4 regions of the Bacillus cereus group sp. MYBK79-1 genome follow, and region 1 is predicted to be linked to each of the others. Evidence: riboswitches for the same ligand, from Rfam matches in the RefSeq annotation. Region 1 holds a riboswitch; each other region holds the start of a gene.

Region 1 (4,113 bases):
GAAAACATCCTTCGCTGCTAATTCTTTTTCTTTCTGCACGGCTTCTTTTTTCGGTTCATCAGTCTTTGTTGTTTTCTCGTTACTACACCCTGCACCTAGACTGATTGCAAACACTAAACTTGAAATAAAAATAAATCTTTTCATAATGTCGCCCCCTTTCCAAAAATAATATCACCTCTTTTCCTATGAAATCTATATAATTTTTAATCTTTATTCGCTATATAGCGACATGTTTGATAAAGAGTTTAAATATGATGTAAATAACAACAACTCATTTCAGGAGGTCATTATGAAGGCGATCATTTGCACACGGTATGGACCACCTAACGTTCTCCAGCTTCAAAATATAGAGAAACCTACACCTAAAAAGAACGAAGTATTAATTAAAATTCACGCAACAAGTGTAACAACTGGAGATTGTAGAATGCGCGGCTTTAATAGCCCCCTTTTATTTTGGATTCCTATGCGGATTATATTAGGTTTTAAAAAACCAAGAAAACCTATACTCGGCGTGGAGCTAGCTGGTGAAATCGAAGAAATAGGAACAGATGTAACTCAATTTGAAAAAGGAGACCAAGTTTTTGCATTAACAGAGCTTAATGTCGGTGGTTATGCCGAGTACACATGCGTACATGAAAGTGGACTAATAACATTAAAACCTACCAATGTGACGTATGAAGAAGCGGCAGTTATTCCTTTTGGTGGAACTTCAGCATTGCATTTCCTGAGAAAGGGCCGTATAAAAAAAGGGCAACAAGTACTTATATATGGCGCATCTGGTTCAGTAGGAACAGCTGCTGTACAACTTGCTAAATATTTCGGTGCGACCGTTACGGCTGTTTGTAGTAATTCAAATCTCGAACTCGTTCAATCTTTAGGAGCTGATAAAGTAATTGATTATACGAAAGAAGATTTTACTAAGCGGTGCGAGCGCTACGATATTATATTTGATGCAGTTGGGAAGTATAAAAAATCCCTTTGTACAAATACATTAACACCCCATGGTAAATATGTATCTGTGAATGGAATGATGGCAAAGGTAAGTAAAGACGATATGATTCTATTAAAGAAACTAGTCGAAACGGAAAAACTAAAGCCCGTTATTGATAGAACTTACCGATTAGAAGAAATTGCTGAAGCCCATATATATGTGGAAAAGGGACATAAGAAGGGGAATGTTTCGATTACCTTAAAATAAAATATATTCAGAAAATAACATTGACAATTCTTTTTGTAAGATTTACTATTAGTACCATATTTAAAAACTACATACACATACTCTTATCAAGAGTGGCGGAGGGACTGGCCCGATGATGCCCGGCAACCGAGCTTATGACGTATAAGCTAAGGTGCTAATTCCTGCAAAACGAGTTTTCGTTTTGGAAGATAAGAGAGGAACCTATCTTGTCTATTCGGCACCTCTCTTATTTTTGAGAGGTGCTTTTTATTTTGGAACGTATATGAAGGGGGAATTATAGATGAAAAAAGTATTATTAAGCATTGTAAGTGGAGCAGTATTATTGTTAGGTGCATGTGGTGCTAATTCTGATAAAGAGGTAAAAGCATTAGATGATAAAAAGATTACTGTCGGCGTAACGGGTGGACCGCATGAACAAATTTTTGAAAAGGTAAAAGAAGTAGCAGCGAAAGAAGGTCTCGAAATTGATGTAAAAGTATTTAATGATTATGTAGCACCAAACGTATCTTTAGATGAAAAAAGCCTCGATGTAAATAGCTATCAAACGAAATCATATTTAGACGTATTTAAAGCGGAACGCAATATGAAATTAACAGAAGTATTTTCAACAGTGACATTCCCTATGGGCGTATATTCTAAAAGCTTAAAAGATGTAAAAGACTTAAAAGAGGGCGATGCGATTGCTGTGCCAAATGATCCAACGAATGAACTTCGAGCTTTAAAGCTATTTGAAAAAGCAGGAGTTTTAAAAGTAGATCCAAAGGCGACAGAAAAAGCGACTGCGAAAGATGTAATTGAAAATCCAAAAAACTTAAAGATTGTTGAATTAGAGGCATCTCAATTACCGACACAACTAAGTGAAGTGAAAGCAGCTGCAATTAATACAAACTTTGCATTAGGTGCAAAATTAAGCCCTGCGAAAGATTCTATCTTCCGTGAAGGAAAAGATTCACCATATGTGAACTGGGTCGTTGTTCGTACTGAAAATAAAGATGATGCTGTTGTAAATAAATTAAAGAAAGCGTATCAATCTAAAGAAATAAAAGAATTTATCGAGAAAAAATTTGATGGTTCTGTTTTACCGTCTTGGTAGGAGCTGACGATAATGATTGAATTAAAAAATGTATCCAAAGTATTCACAACAAAACAAGGGAATGTAGAAGCTCTTAAACCTACTTCCCTTCAGGTAAAAAAGGGCGAAGTATTTGGAATCATTGGATATAGCGGTGCTGGTAAAAGTACATTAATTCGATGTGTAAATTTATTAGAAAAACCAACGACAGGAAATATCATTGTAAACGACCAAGACTTAACAACTTTATCAGCAAAAGGACTCGCAAAAGCGAGACAAAAAATCGGGATGATTTTTCAAGGATTTAATTTACTTAAAACCGTTACAGTTTATGAAAATATCGCATTACCGTTACGTCTATCTGGTCTTCCCAAAAATGAAATTGAAAAAAGGGTAGAAAAGTATTTACGTATTGTCGATCTTTTTAATCGAAAAGATGCCTATCCGAGTGAACTTTCTGGTGGTCAGAAACAACGTGTTGCCATTGCACGTGCACTATCACATGAACCAGAAGTGTTATTAAGTGACGAAGCAACGAGCGCTTTAGACCCAGAAACAACGGAATCTATTCTTGATCTATTATTAAAGATTAACGAAGAAATCGGGATTACAATTTTATTAATTACACATGAAATGAATGTCATCCAGCGTATATGTGACCGAGTTGCTGTTATGGAATATGGAGCAGTAGTCGAAAGCGGGACTGTAAAGGATATCTTCACAAACCCACAACATGTAACAACGAAGAAATTCGTAAATAGTGCATTTGCAGCGAAGATTCCAGAAGACGTACAGAAAGAGCTACAAAGAACCGGAGAAATCGTAACACTTTCATTTATAGGAAACTCTTCTGGCGAACCAGCGTTAGCTATCGCTACAAAACGTTTTCAAGTGTATCCGAATATTTTATCCGGTAATATTACACAGTTAAAACATGAAGCATATGGGAAACTGATCATTCATATGCAAGGTGAAAAAACTGAAGTAGCCCGTGCTTTATCATTTTTACAAGATCAAGGGATCATCGTAGAAGGAGGTAGAACAGATTATGGGAAACAAGTCCTTTTTGGATGAATGGGGTAAAGTCATATGGGAAGCAACCATTCAAACATTTCAAATGACATCTATTTCACTATTCATCTCTATCCTTATTGCGCTACCACTTGGTGTCACACTTGTTTTAACGAGACCTGGTGGACAGCACGAAAATAAAATCATTTATCCAATTCTTAATACAATTATTAATATCATTCGCTCTCTTCCATTTATCATTCTATTATTCTTCATTTTACCTTTTACAAAGTTTCTAATGGGAACATCCATTGGCGTGCAAGGTGTTATCGTACCGCTTGTCGTATTCACAGCTCCTTATATCGCCCGATTAATGGAGACAGCTTTATTAGAAGTGGATCGTGGTGTTATTGAAGCTTACCAAGCAATGGGAGTTTCTACTATAAAAATTATTTGGCACGTTATGGTGAAAGAAGCTCGTCCCTCCCTTGTACTTGGCTTAACAATTGCAACAATCGGCCTAATTGGTGCAACAGCAATGGCTGGACTTGTAGGTGCTGGCGGTCTTGGTGATTTAGCATATCGATTCGGACATTTACGCTACGAACCTGAAGTCATGTATGCAACCGTCTTTATTTTAATTATCCTCGTTCAAGGGCTACAGTCTTTAGGCAACGGTGTTGCACGAAGATTGAAGAAAGATTAAAAAAGAAGGTATCTCACCAGGGTGAGATACCTTCTTTTTACCTTTTAAATCCACCTTCAGAATGAATAACTTGTCCCGTAATCCACTCTGCTTCTTCACTTACTAAAAACTTAATAAGTCTTGCTG
Region 2 (4,113 bases), on a different contig from region 1:
CAGCTGGACAAATTGGTAAAAAAGATAATCAACCTGGTTTCTTACTAGACTACTCAATTGGTCAGTATGACACCTATACGCCACTTCAGCTTGTACAGTATATTTCAACAATCGCAAACGGTGGATATCGAATGAAGCCACAAATTGTTCAAGAGGTAAGAGAGCAAACGTCGAAAAAAGATGAGATTGGTAAAGTGGTGCATTCAGTAGAACCAATCGTTTTAAATAAGATAGATATGAAAGAGGAATATATAAATCAAGTAAAAGAAGGATTTAGAAGGGTATTCCAAGAAGGTGATGGAACAGGAGTAAGGGCGTTCCAAAAAACATCTTATAAGCCAGCAGGTAAAACAGGGACAGCACAGACAGTATACGGCGGAGAAAGTGATATTGGAAGAAATGAAAAAGGTGAGCGAAGAGAATGCTATAATTTAACGTTAGCAGGATATGCGCCGTATGATAATCCTGAAGTAGCATTCTCTGTAGTTGTGCCGTGGGTTATTAATGATAAATCTGGTATTAACTCTGATATTGGAAAAGAAGTTTTAGATGCTTATTTTGAATTAAAAAATAAGCGATTGACTGGAGGAACTACAAAAATAGATAGCTCTCAAGAAGGTTAAAACATATGAAATGTTATAGAAACTAGAGTCGTCTTATTTAGGAATAGATTCAAAATGGATGATAGAGAAGGATAAAATCTTCTATCAACTATGCACACTTTATAAAATAAATCATATATTGATAGCATAGGACAAGCTGAAAAGCTTATTCTAACCTCACAGAACACTCCTTATCACGGTTAGGCATCTACTTATGTAGATGCCTTTTTTAATTTATTAACTGACAATTATTTATCAATCTAAAGTAGTAAGTATGATAGCTCAAAGATTAACTGAACTTGAAGCAGCACATCGATTATTGAAAGAACATGTTAATGTGCAAACTTTAAATGAAGCGGTAACAGACGTTCTTTCAAATGAAAAGTATAAACATGGTATACGAAAACTGAATGATAGTTTTTTAGAATGTGGTGGTACTAAAGAAGCAATTGCAGTTATAAAATCTCTTTTAAATAAATAGTGTGGACAATATAAAAGCATAGAGGCTCTACCTTTATGCTTTTATATTATTATACTGCAAACTGCACAGCAGTATTTGCATGTAAAAACGCGGTATCAAAAACAGGTACAGTAAGGTCGTTTTGGGAAATGAGCAATGGTATTTCAGTGCATCCTAGCAATATACCTTCTGCGCCGTTTTGAATTAATGATTTTGTAATTTGTAAAAGTTTTTCTTTTGATGTTTCTGAAATAATTCCTTTACTTAATTCATTTAAAATAACATGATGAATAAAATTTCTTTCCTCTTCATTTGGGATGATTGTCTCAATATTAAAATTTGCTAGACGTGATTTATAGAAGTCTTGTTCCATCGTTTGTTTCGTACCCAATAGTCCGATACGCTGTATATTCTGTTCTACCATTTCTTTAGCACTTACATCACCAATGTGAAGAAGTGGTATTGATATTGCATTTTCTACTTCCTCAGCAAATAAATGGACCGTATTGGAACACATTAATAAACAATCAGCTCCGGATTTTTCAACCTTTTTTGCAACTGTGATTAGTTCGTTTTTCACTTCTTCGTATTGATGATTTTGTAATAAAGTAGTTACTTCACCAAAGTCCATGCTATATAAAACAAGTTTTGCATTTTGATCATATTGAGAGAGTGTAAGTGTATTAATATGTTTATAGTATAACGATGTAGATTCCCAACTTAGTCCACCAATTAAACCGATTACTTTCATCGTACATTCCTCCCGTAACTATTTTGAATTTATTATTTCATAATCCCGATAAGAATACAATGATTTAAATGTACCGTTAAATAAAAAATAAAAATAATTAGAAAAGTGTTGAAATTTATTCTTCTTAGTGCCATAATACGAATTACAAATTAATACTTATCCAGAGAGGTGAAGGGAACGGCCCTATGAAACCTCAGCAACCCCTATGTATATTTATAGGAAGGTGCTAATTCCGCAGAAGACACGATGTGTTTTTTGAAAGATAAGAGGATTCTTGAACGTGAAAGAAAATGACCTCTTATATAAGAGGTCATTTTTTGTTGTATAGAAAGGAAGTGTTGATGCATAATTCATTTCCAAAATAAATATAGAGTAATAAAAGTTGACTAGTATGAGAGGGGAATTGTAATGAACAAATTATCAACGAAGTTAGTAGTGGCAATCGGAATTGGAGCAGCATTATACGGGATATTAGGACTTTGGGGATTTTCTATTGCACCAAATACATTTATTAAACCTGCATTAGCTATTTTAACTGTTTTTGGAGCGTTATTTGGCCCAGTAGCAGGACTGTTAATAGGACTTATCGGTCATACCGTAACGGATACAATTGCTGGTTGGGGTATTTGGTGGGGGTGGGTAATTAGTTCAGGCATTATCGGCTTTGCAATGGGGCTCATTCAAAAAAGAGTGGGCTTTAGTGTGAAAAACGGAACATATAATAAGGGGGATATTTCTTATTTATCCATTATTGGGTTAATTGGTATTGTCATTGCAATTATATTTGCTGGGGCATTCGATATTATTGTAATGGGAGAACCGTTTGACAAAATTGTTATACAAGTATTAGGAGCTACAATTGCTGATGTTATTGTATTTTTAGTTCTTGGATTGCCAATTACAATAGGTCTAGCTAAATCAAATAAGAAACATACACATTTAAAAATTGAAAAGTAGGGATGTTAACATGCAACCAATTATTTCTTTTGAACAATTTAGCTTTCAATATGAGCGTGCGGCGCAGCCTACTGTAAAAGACATTACATTTCATATATTTCCTGGAGAAAAAGTGCTAGTTGCTGGACGAAGTGGTTCAGGGAAATCAACGTTAGCTCATTGTATCAATGGGCTTATCCCGTTTTCTTATGAAGGAATTAGTACTGGTAATATTTTGATTGCTGGAAAAGATCCGAGGAAAGAGAGTGTTTTTGAACAGAGTAAACAAGTAGGAACAATTTTGCAAGATCAAGATGCTCAATTTATTGGTCTTACAGTGGAAGAAGATGTAGCTTTTTATTTAGAAAATGAATGTGTAAATCAGGATAATATGAAAAAGATTGTTTCGGACTCATTAAAAAAGGTAAAGATGCATACTTTTCATAAACAAAGCCCGCATGAATTATCTGGAGGGCAAAAACAAACTGTTTCTTTAGCAGGTTTGTTAACAACGAATGCGGATATATTATTGTTCGATGAACCTTTAGCGAATTTAGATCCTGTAAGTAGCTTACATACAATAGAACTTATTAAAGATATACATAAACAATATAATAAAACAATCGTAATTATTGAACATCGAATAGAAGAACTGTTAAATCTAGATTTAGATAAAATCATTTTAATGGAAGAAGGGGAAATTGTTGCGATAGGCACTCCAGAAGAGATTTTAACGTCAAGTATATTACCATCTATCGGCTTAAGAGAGCCCATGTACATAGAAGTATTAAAGAGATTACAGTTTGATAGTAATAATGACGTAATATACCCCATTAAAAATCTTCAAAGGGAAAGTGTTAGTAGCGTAATAAATGAGTGGATGGAGAAGCAAGCTTTTTGTAAAGACACTCCTATAATAAAAGAATTATTGAAAGTAGAGAATTTATCATTCTCATATCCTAATAAACAAAAAGTATTAGACAATGTAAATTTCTCCATATATGAAGGGGAAATTGTAGCACTTTTGGGCCATAATGGAGCGGGTAAATCAACATTAGCTCATAGTCTTATAGGGATAAACAAAACAAATAATAATAGGATTTTAATTGATGGAGTAAATATCAATTCTTGGTCTATTCGTAAACGGGGTGAGGTTATATGTTATGTGATGCAAAATCCAAATCATATGATTACACAACCTACTGTTATAGAAGAAGTTTCATTTTCATTAAAATTGAAAAAATTTTCAAAGAAAGAGATTAAACTTAGAGCGGAAGAAGCGTTAAAAATTTGTGGTTTGTATCCATTTCGAAATTGGCCAATTCAGGCATTAAGTTATGGACAAAAAAAGAGAGTAACAATAG
Region 3 (4,113 bases), on a different contig from region 1:
TATTGTAGAAGGTAAATCAGACAGAAAAAAGATTGAATCTATTATTCGGGAACCAGTGGAAATTGTTTGTACAAATGGTACAATTGGTTTGTCGAAAATGGATGAGCTCATTGATCAGTTTTTTGATAAGGAAGTGTATGTACTAGTGGATGCTGATGATGCTGGAGAAAAGTTAAGGAAACAATTTCGAAAAGAATTTCCGCAAGCAGAGCATATTTACATTGATCGCTCGTACCGGGAAGTGGCAACTGCGCCATCTTCACACTTAGCAAATGTATTATGGGGAGCTGACATTGACGTTTATACAGAATATTTACGGTAAGGAATGATAGAAGTGATTGACTGGACAGGAGCCGAAGCAACAGCCCTAATAGAGAACGAAGAAAAAACAGTGTTATATGTATATACTCCAATGTGTGGAACATGCCAATTAGCAAAAAAGATGTTAACAGTCGTTGAGATGACAATTGAAGACTTGAAAATTGGAATGTTAGATTTAAATTATGCTCCGCATTTAGCGAAAGAGTATGGTATTGAAAGTGTACCTTGTTTACTTGTTTTTGAAAATGGGACACTCATGAAGAAGATATACGCATTTCATTCGGTTGAATATTTATATACGGAATTAAAGTAGGCGGCAAAGTTTTTGCCGCCTCGACATATTTCTCGGGAAATATGTCGAGATGCAGGGTGGTTACAGTATTTGTCGAGCGAAAGTAACAGGATTGCTCTTTAGTGAGAGGGAATGGTATGAGTAATAGAAAGTGATATGAAGGATGTGATTTAGGGTGAAATTATATTCTTTGCTGCAATCATTTGTAAATTACGCTAATGGTCAATATCATTTAGAACCGCTTTTAAGACAAGGAGAAAAAACTGTTAATTTCCGCTTTGGAGATGAAAGCTGTTCGTTACAAATTTCAAGAGATTATATAGAGCTGCTACATGAGGAACGAGGAACAGAGCAAATCGTTTGTGTAGATGAGGAAGATGTAAAACAATTGGTGAACGGAAATGTACGATTGCAAATGTTAATGAACGATGGACGTGTACAGTATTCGGGAACGTATCGAACGATGCTATTAGTTGAATCGATGTTTCATATATGTAAACCGATGTCAGTAGGTGCTTAAAATTCTGAAGTTTCATTTTTTACGAAAATTTCTGTTGACATGGTGTGTGGATGTTGATACAATTCAATTCATAAAATATAGACAATTTCATAAATTACAAATCAGACGAAAATGTAATCTGATTTCTCTTATCAAGAGAGGTGGAGGGACTGTGCCCTGTGAAGCCCGGCAACCGTCAACTTATGTTGAAATGGTGCCAATTCCTGCAAAGCAAATGCTTTGAGAGATGAGAGAGAGGGATAATGTTGTTATATACGCATATAAACCTTTCTGCTTCTCTAAAGCGGAAAGGTTTTTTTATTGTTTGAATGTGGAGGACATTCAAATAATAAAAGTAGTGATAACGGTGGACTACACGCATTAAACATAAAAAATTGCGGAGTCGATCCAAACAAAAAAGGGGTGATACACCATGATTCTATTAGAGAATGTAAAGAAAATATATAAAGCAAAAAGCGGTGATGTCACTGCTGTAGATAATGCCAATTTAAAAATAGACAAAGGCGAAATATTTGGTGTTATCGGATATAGTGGTGCTGGGAAAAGTTCTTTAATCAGATTATTCAATCAGTTAGAGAAACCAACTTCTGGCCAAATTACAATTGCAAATCGCGTGATTTCAGCAATTACAGGAAGTGAACTTCGTAAGGCAAGGCAAGAAATTGGAATGATTTTTCAGCACTTCAATTTACTTTGGTCACGAACTGTACGTGAAAATATCGAGTTCCCACTTGAAATTGCAGGTGTTGATAAAGCGAAGAGAAGAAAACGTGTGGATGAGTTAATTCATCTTGTTGGATTAGAAGGAAGAGGAGACGCGTATCCATCCCAGCTAAGCGGAGGACAAAAGCAACGTGTTGGGATTGCAAGAGCATTAGCTAACAACCCACAAGTGCTTTTATGTGATGAAGCAACATCAGCGCTTGATCCAGAAACGACAGATCAAATTTTAGATTTATTATTAGATATTAATAAGCGTCTCGGTTTAACAATTGTACTTATTACACATGAGATGCACGTGATTCGAAAGATTTGTAATCGAGTGGCGGTAATGGAGAAAGGAAAAATTGTAGAAACGGGTCCAGTACTTGATGTATTCCGCAATCCGCAGAAAGACATTACAAAGCGATTTGTACAGCAGTTAACGGATTCTGAAGATACAAATGAAACGATTGAAAGTTTAATTGAAAAGTATCCAGATGGTAAAGTCGTTCGTTTGCAGTTTATCGGTGAGGCTGTAGAAAGACCAGTGCTTCAAAGATTAATGCAACGCAGTGATATAGAAGTTAGTATTTTGCAAGGAAATATCGCACAAACGAATAACGGCTCTTACGGTAGTTTAGTCGTTCATTTAAATGGTGAGGAAACAGCGATTCAGCAAGCGATAGAGGGGATACATCAAGATCAAGTAGAGCTGGAGGTGATTGCACATGGATAAGTTACTCACAAATGTTGATTGGAATCAAATGTTAGAAGCAACTGGTGAAACGTTATATATGACGGCAATCGCAGCTCTTGCCACATTTGTTTTAGGACTAATTTTAGGATTGTTACTTTTCATGACGGCGAAAGATAATTTATGGGAAAACAAAACGGTTAACACAGCAATTGGAGCGTTCGTAAACATTTTCCGTTCGATACCGTTCATCATTTTAATTATTTTATTAATCCCATTCACAAAGATCTTGCTTGGAACAATTCTTGGAGCAAGTGCAGCACTTCCGGCTTTAATTATTGGAGCGGCACCATTTTACGCGAGAATGGTTGAAATTGCACTTCGTGAAATTGATAAAGGTGTAATTGAAGCTTCAAAAGCAATGGGAGCAAAAACAAGCACAATTATTTTGAAAGTGTTAATTCCAGAAGCGTTACCAGCATTAGTATCTGGTATTACGGTTACGACAATTGCTTTAGTAGGCTATACGGCAATGGCGGGAGTTGTTGGTGCTGGTGGTCTTGGAACACTTGCTTATTTAGAAGGATTCCAACGAGGAAATAACGATGTAACAATCGTTGCGACAATTTGTGTATTACTAGTTGTATTTTTCATTCAGTGGATTGGTGATAGTTTAACGACTCGAATAGATAAACGATAATAAAAAAACAGGAGGATGTTTCAAATGAAAAAATTATTACTTACAGCACTTATTTCAACTTCAATTTTTGGGTTAGCTGCTTGTGGCGGGAAAGATAAAGATGAAAAGAAACTTGTTGTCGGTGCTTCTAACGTACCGCACGCTGAAATTTTAGAAAAGGCAAAACCGTTACTTGAGAAAAAAGGAATTGAATTAGAAGTGAAAAAATTCCAAGATTACGTGTTGCCGAATAAATCGTTAGCGGATAAGGATTTAGATGCAAACTACTTCCAGCACATTCCATATTTAGAAAAAGAAATAAAAGATAAAAAATATGATTTTGAAGTAGCAGGAAAAATTCATTTAGAGCCAATCGGTGTATATTCTCAAAAATATAAAAGCTTAAAAGAACTTCCAGACGGGGCGACAATTATTATGAGTAATTCTGTTGCTGACCATGGACGTGGTTTAGCAATTTTACAAAAAGAAGGTATTTTAAAAATTAAGGATGGGGTAGATCCAGTTAAAGCAACTCCAAAAGATATTGCGGATAATCCAAAAAATTTAAGATTCAAAACGGATATTGATCCTGGTTTATTACCACAAGTGTATAACAATAAAGAGGGCGACGCTGTTTTAATTAATTCGAACTATGCAATTGATGCGAAGTTAAATCCAGAAAAAGATGCAATTGCAATTGAAGGTGACGATTCTCCATACGCAAACGTAGTAGCTGTTCGTAAAGGCGATAAAGATAAGAAAGAGATTAAAGCTCTTGTAGAAGTACTACATTCTAAAGAAATTGAAGACTTCATTAATAAAGAATATAAAGGGGCAGTTGTTCCTGTAAAAGAATAATTACTGAAAAAGGGCTGGTGTATGCCGGTCCTTTTTTCTAACTACAT
Region 4 (4,113 bases), on a different contig from region 1:
CGCGTAAATATTGGTTTAACATAGCGATTGGATTTTTTCTTTCTTTCTCATCTAACACATTATGAAAATCTGCTAAAATTGCATCGCGTACACGTCCGAATAAAGATTGTTTCATTATAATCTTCCTCTCTTCTACTTTATAAATTTGATTTGGTTTTTATTAGTTTTTCATTAACTTGTTCCACTCATCTTCAAAGTTGCTATATGATTTAGAACTTTCTGGAGCAGAATCAACAACTACATCTTTTTCTTTTTTCCACTCACGGTATCCGTAGTATAAAACTACTAATGCTGCGATACCGATTAGTGCTGGGGAATGAGAAAGTGCAATGGATAAACCGATTAAACCAACAATACCCCAAGCTAACTTTCCAAAAAATGATTGTGCTCGCACAAATGATTTATAGCTCCAGTACACAACTCCTGCTCCGATTGCGAATCCTACAATACCAGCAAGACTACCAAGAGCAATTAAAGCCAAAATACCGGCCGCGATAAACGCTAGAAATTGTTTCATCTTGTGCTTGCCTCCCTTCGATTTGATACTCTTATCTTAACTATTTTTTCATCTTTCCATAACGAGCTTAAGAACCGTTTTCGACTCAGACTTAAGACCGAGTTGCATTCAGCCTTTTGTAAAAACATATGGTAGGAGTAGGAACATTCGCCCTTTTATCGCATATAAAAAGCCGTACAGAGAATATTCTCTGTACGGCTTTCGTTACGATTCATAAACTTCATTTTAATTACGCTGTTTTATGATACTCTTTCTTTCCCGCCACTTTAGAAAACCTCGGGAAACCAATTAATATAGAAATGATTCCACATACTCCAACTAAGATCGGATAAAACGCATATGGTAACAATTCAATCGGAGATAACGCCGCAAATCCTGCTGCTGTTAACATTTGCGCGCCGTACGGTATTAATCCTTGCACACAACATGAGAAAAGATCTAATACACTCGCTGATTTACGTGGATCAATTTCATACTGATCTGCAATGTTTTTCGCAAGTGGACCTGTAAAGATAATAGAAATCGTATTATTGGCTGTACACATATTCGTCATACCTACTAAACCAGCAATACCAAACTCTGCTCCTTTTTTAGAACGAATATTACGTGTTAAAATATTCATTAAATATTGGATGCCACCATTATATTGAATCAGTTCGACCATACCGCCAATTAAAATAGCCAGTAATACTAACTCCATCATACCGCCCATTCCAGTCGTTACACTTTTAAAGAAACTCTCTAACGTGTAACTGCCATCTAAAAGACCGATAACGCCAGATAGTACCGTTCCACCAGTTAATACAATAAGTACATTCCAGCCAAGTAACGCTGTAATCAGTACTCCTGCATACGGTAAAATCTTTATCCAGTCAAAGCTATGCGCTTTAACTTGCGTATCGCTTCCTAAAGTAAGTATTACTAACAGTACAATTGTAATAATAGCTGCTGGTAATACAATTAAAAAGTTCGTTTTAAACTTATCTTTCATTTCTGTTCCTTGTGAGCGTACTGCTGCGATTGTTGTATCTGAAATAAATGATAAATTATCACCAAACATCGCCCCGCCAACAACAGTAGCCATCGTAAGTGCAATGGAGATATCAGTTTGCCCACTAATCCCTACAGCAATTGGTGCTAATGCAGCTATTGTTCCCATTGAAGTTCCCATCGCTAATGAAATAAATGCACCTATAACAAAAATTCCAGCCACGATAAACCCTTGCGGTAAAATGGATAACGCTAAGTTAACTGTAGAATCAACGCCGCCCATCCCTTTTGCTGTTTCAGAAAACGCTCCTGCCAGTACAAAAATCAGAACCATAATCATAATATCTGGGTTCCCTGCACCTTTAGCAAATCGTTCTACTTTTACATTAAAGCTTTCTTTACGATTCATTGCTAAAGCGACTCCTACAGCAATTGAAATTGCTACAAGTATCGGCAATTTATAGAAATCACCTGTAATAATTCCAGAACCAATAAATAGCGCCAAAAATATCCCAAGTGGTAATAAAGCCAAACCATTTCCTCTCGTTTCTTTCAAAGTACCATCTCTCCCTAGTTTCAACCTTTTTCTAATAAATAACAAAAGACCTCTTCCAATGAGAAGAGGTCTTATACATGTATAAGAAACGCTCTTCTCATCTTTCAAGCACATGCTTGCTGGATTTGGCACAGCACTCTGAAATCGAGTCCGCTGCCGAGGCATCGTAGGGCCAGTCCCTCCGCCTCTCTTTATAAGAAGGTTTCATATTTATTTTTTAATAGTAATTTCTTCCCTAACTTTACTCGCTTACAAAACAAAAGTCAATTATTTTTTGTATAGATTTTTTTGGTAATTATGCAAAAATTTGAATACAACAATCATTTTAACTTTTTGATTTCTTCTTCCAATATTGAAATCCAATAAAATTCACTATTTTTTATTGCATCTATTATCCATTTCGTGGTGTACCAAGCTAACTCATACTCTTCTTTTGTAACATTGCCACTTTTATAAGCATCCTCTAGCTCATCTTCATCTAGTACATACACCTTACCGTTCGGTAATAATACTACATCTAAATATAAATCATCAAAATACGGTAAACCACGGTCGTCAATTTTATATTCTTTTGCCACATCGATGTAATATTGCACTAATTTTTTCTGATCATCTAACATAGCTGTAATCGCAAAGTTTTTCCCTTTTATGAAATATTGAATCCACGTATATTGATTCCCTGCAATACAAAGTTCTTTACCATCATATTCTTTACAACTAGGCTCTCTAACTTTTTTTATTTCCAGTATTCCTAGCATTCCTTCTTCTACTCGCTTAACCGTATAATCCTTCTCTAGTAGTCGCTTCCACGAAGAACCGTCACCATATTTACGTTTCATTACGTCCGCTCCCCTTCTATATAGAAAAGCCCCCACATATTATGTGAGAGCTTGTTCAAATTATAATTAAGCTGCTTGCTTATTAGAAATTTCTTTCAAATAAGCTTGTCCTTTTTCAGCATCATACTGACCTTCCCACTTAGACATAACTACAGCTGCTAAAGAGTTACCTACAACGTTAACTGCTGTACGAGCCATATCTAAAATACGGTCAATACCAGCGATGAAGGCTAAACCTTCAGCTGGAATACCTACTGTACCAAGTGTCGCTAATAATACAACGAATGATACGCCCGGTACACCCGCAATACCTTTTGATGTAACCATTAATACAAGTAATAATGTAACTTGTTGAGAAATAGATAAATCAATACCGTACATTTGCGCTAAGAAAATAGCTGCAATCGCTTGATATAAAGTTGATCCATCTAAGTTAAATGAATAACCTGTCGGAATAACGAAAGATGTAATTGCTTTCGGACAACCGAACTTCTCCATTTTCTCCATGATTTTCGGTAAAACTGTTTCTGAACTTGCTGTAGAGTATGCTAAGATCAGTTCGTCTTTTAAAATCTTGAAGAATTGGAAAATGTTAATTCCAAATATTTTCGCTGTAAGTCCTAAGACAACTACAACGAAGAAGATCATTGCTCCGTATACGACAATTAGTAATTTCCCTAATGGAATTAATGACGCAAGACCAAATGTAGAAACTGTAACACCGATTAGTGCAAATACACCAAATGGTGCAAATTTCATAACCTGGTTCGTTACGTAAAACATTGCATCAGCTACACCTTGGAAAAATTGAAGAACTGGTCTTCCTCTTTCACCAATTGCTGCTACACCTAAACCGAATAGTACAGAGAAGAAGATAATAGCAAGCATATCTCCATCAGCTAATGACTTCATAATATTCGTTGGAACAATATTTACAAATGTATCTGCAAATGAATGACTTTGTACCTGCTCTGTCGTATGTGTATATTTTGAAATATCTGTCTTTGTTAACTGCTCCATATTTACGCCTTTTCCTGGTTGGAAAATATTCGCTATTAATAGACCAACAACAATTGCAATTGTTGTAATAATTTCAAAGTAAATAATTGTTTTTCCGCCTAGTCGGCCTAATTTTTTTACATCACCAACACCAGCAACTCCAACAACAATACTTGCTACAACAATCGGCACAACGATCATCTTAATTAATC

The links. A riboswitch is a leader RNA that binds a small molecule or an ion and turns the genes downstream of it on or off. The one in region 1 is predicted to bind S-adenosylmethionine.
Region 2: it holds a riboswitch for S-adenosylmethionine, as region 1 does, so the genes downstream of both, ACTFOB_RS01510 (ECF-type riboflavin transporter substrate-binding protein) here and ACTFOB_RS23075 (MetQ/NlpA family ABC transporter substrate-binding protein) in region 1, are expected to answer to the same signal.
Region 3: it holds a riboswitch for S-adenosylmethionine, as region 1 does, so the genes downstream of both, ACTFOB_RS12340 (methionine ABC transporter ATP-binding protein) here and ACTFOB_RS23075 (MetQ/NlpA family ABC transporter substrate-binding protein) in region 1, are expected to answer to the same signal.
Region 4: it holds a riboswitch for S-adenosylmethionine, as region 1 does, so the genes downstream of both, ACTFOB_RS14225 (Na+/H+ antiporter NhaC family protein) here and ACTFOB_RS23075 (MetQ/NlpA family ABC transporter substrate-binding protein) in region 1, are expected to answer to the same signal.

Annotation. Positions count from the first base shown of each region.
Region 1 covers NZ_JBQAEO010000020.1:17,370-21,482, reverse strand. Annotated here, with positions in the region: gene ACTFOB_RS23085 (hypothetical protein) at 1-144, opposite strand, end outside; gene ACTFOB_RS23080 (NAD(P)-dependent alcohol dehydrogenase) at 290-1,198, shown strand; SAM riboswitch class I at 1,279-1,393, shown strand; gene ACTFOB_RS23075 (MetQ/NlpA family ABC transporter substrate-binding protein) at 1,479-2,291, shown strand; gene ACTFOB_RS23070 (methionine ABC transporter ATP-binding protein) at 2,304-3,344, shown strand; gene ACTFOB_RS23065 (methionine ABC transporter permease) at 3,319-3,987, shown strand; gene ACTFOB_RS23060 (SDR family oxidoreductase) at 4,025-4,113, opposite strand, start outside.
Region 2 covers NZ_JBQAEO010000001.1:278,506-282,618, reverse strand. Annotated here, with positions in the region: gene ACTFOB_RS01525 (peptidoglycan D,D-transpeptidase FtsI family protein) at 1-623, shown strand, start outside; partial or broken gene ACTFOB_RS01520 (macrolide family glycosyltransferase) at 871-1,083, shown strand; gene ACTFOB_RS01515 (aspartate/glutamate racemase family protein) at 1,133-1,813, opposite strand; SAM riboswitch class I at 1,967-2,082, shown strand; gene ACTFOB_RS01510 (ECF-type riboflavin transporter substrate-binding protein) at 2,222-2,770, shown strand; gene ACTFOB_RS01505 (ABC transporter ATP-binding protein) at 2,781-4,113, shown strand, end outside.
Region 3 covers NZ_JBQAEO010000006.1:73,476-77,588, reverse strand. Annotated here, with positions in the region: gene ACTFOB_RS12355 (toprim domain-containing protein) at 1-322, shown strand, start outside; gene ACTFOB_RS12350 (thioredoxin family protein) at 326-634, shown strand; gene ACTFOB_RS12345 (hypothetical protein) at 789-1,133, shown strand; SAM riboswitch class I at 1,259-1,366, shown strand; gene ACTFOB_RS12340 (methionine ABC transporter ATP-binding protein) at 1,546-2,571, shown strand; gene ACTFOB_RS12335 (methionine ABC transporter permease) at 2,564-3,229, shown strand; gene metQ (methionine ABC transporter substrate-binding lipoprotein MetQ) at 3,254-4,066, shown strand.
Region 4 covers NZ_JBQAEO010000007.1:170,036-174,148, forward strand. Annotated here, with positions in the region: gene ACTFOB_RS14215 (PspA/IM30 family protein) at 1-115, opposite strand, end outside; gene ACTFOB_RS14220 (lmo0954 family membrane protein) at 161-517, opposite strand; gene ACTFOB_RS14225 (Na+/H+ antiporter NhaC family protein) at 747-2,063, opposite strand; SAM riboswitch class I at 2,158-2,263, opposite strand; gene ACTFOB_RS14230 (DUF402 domain-containing protein) at 2,384-2,902, opposite strand; gene gltP (glutamate/aspartate:proton symporter GltP) at 2,969-4,113, opposite strand, start outside.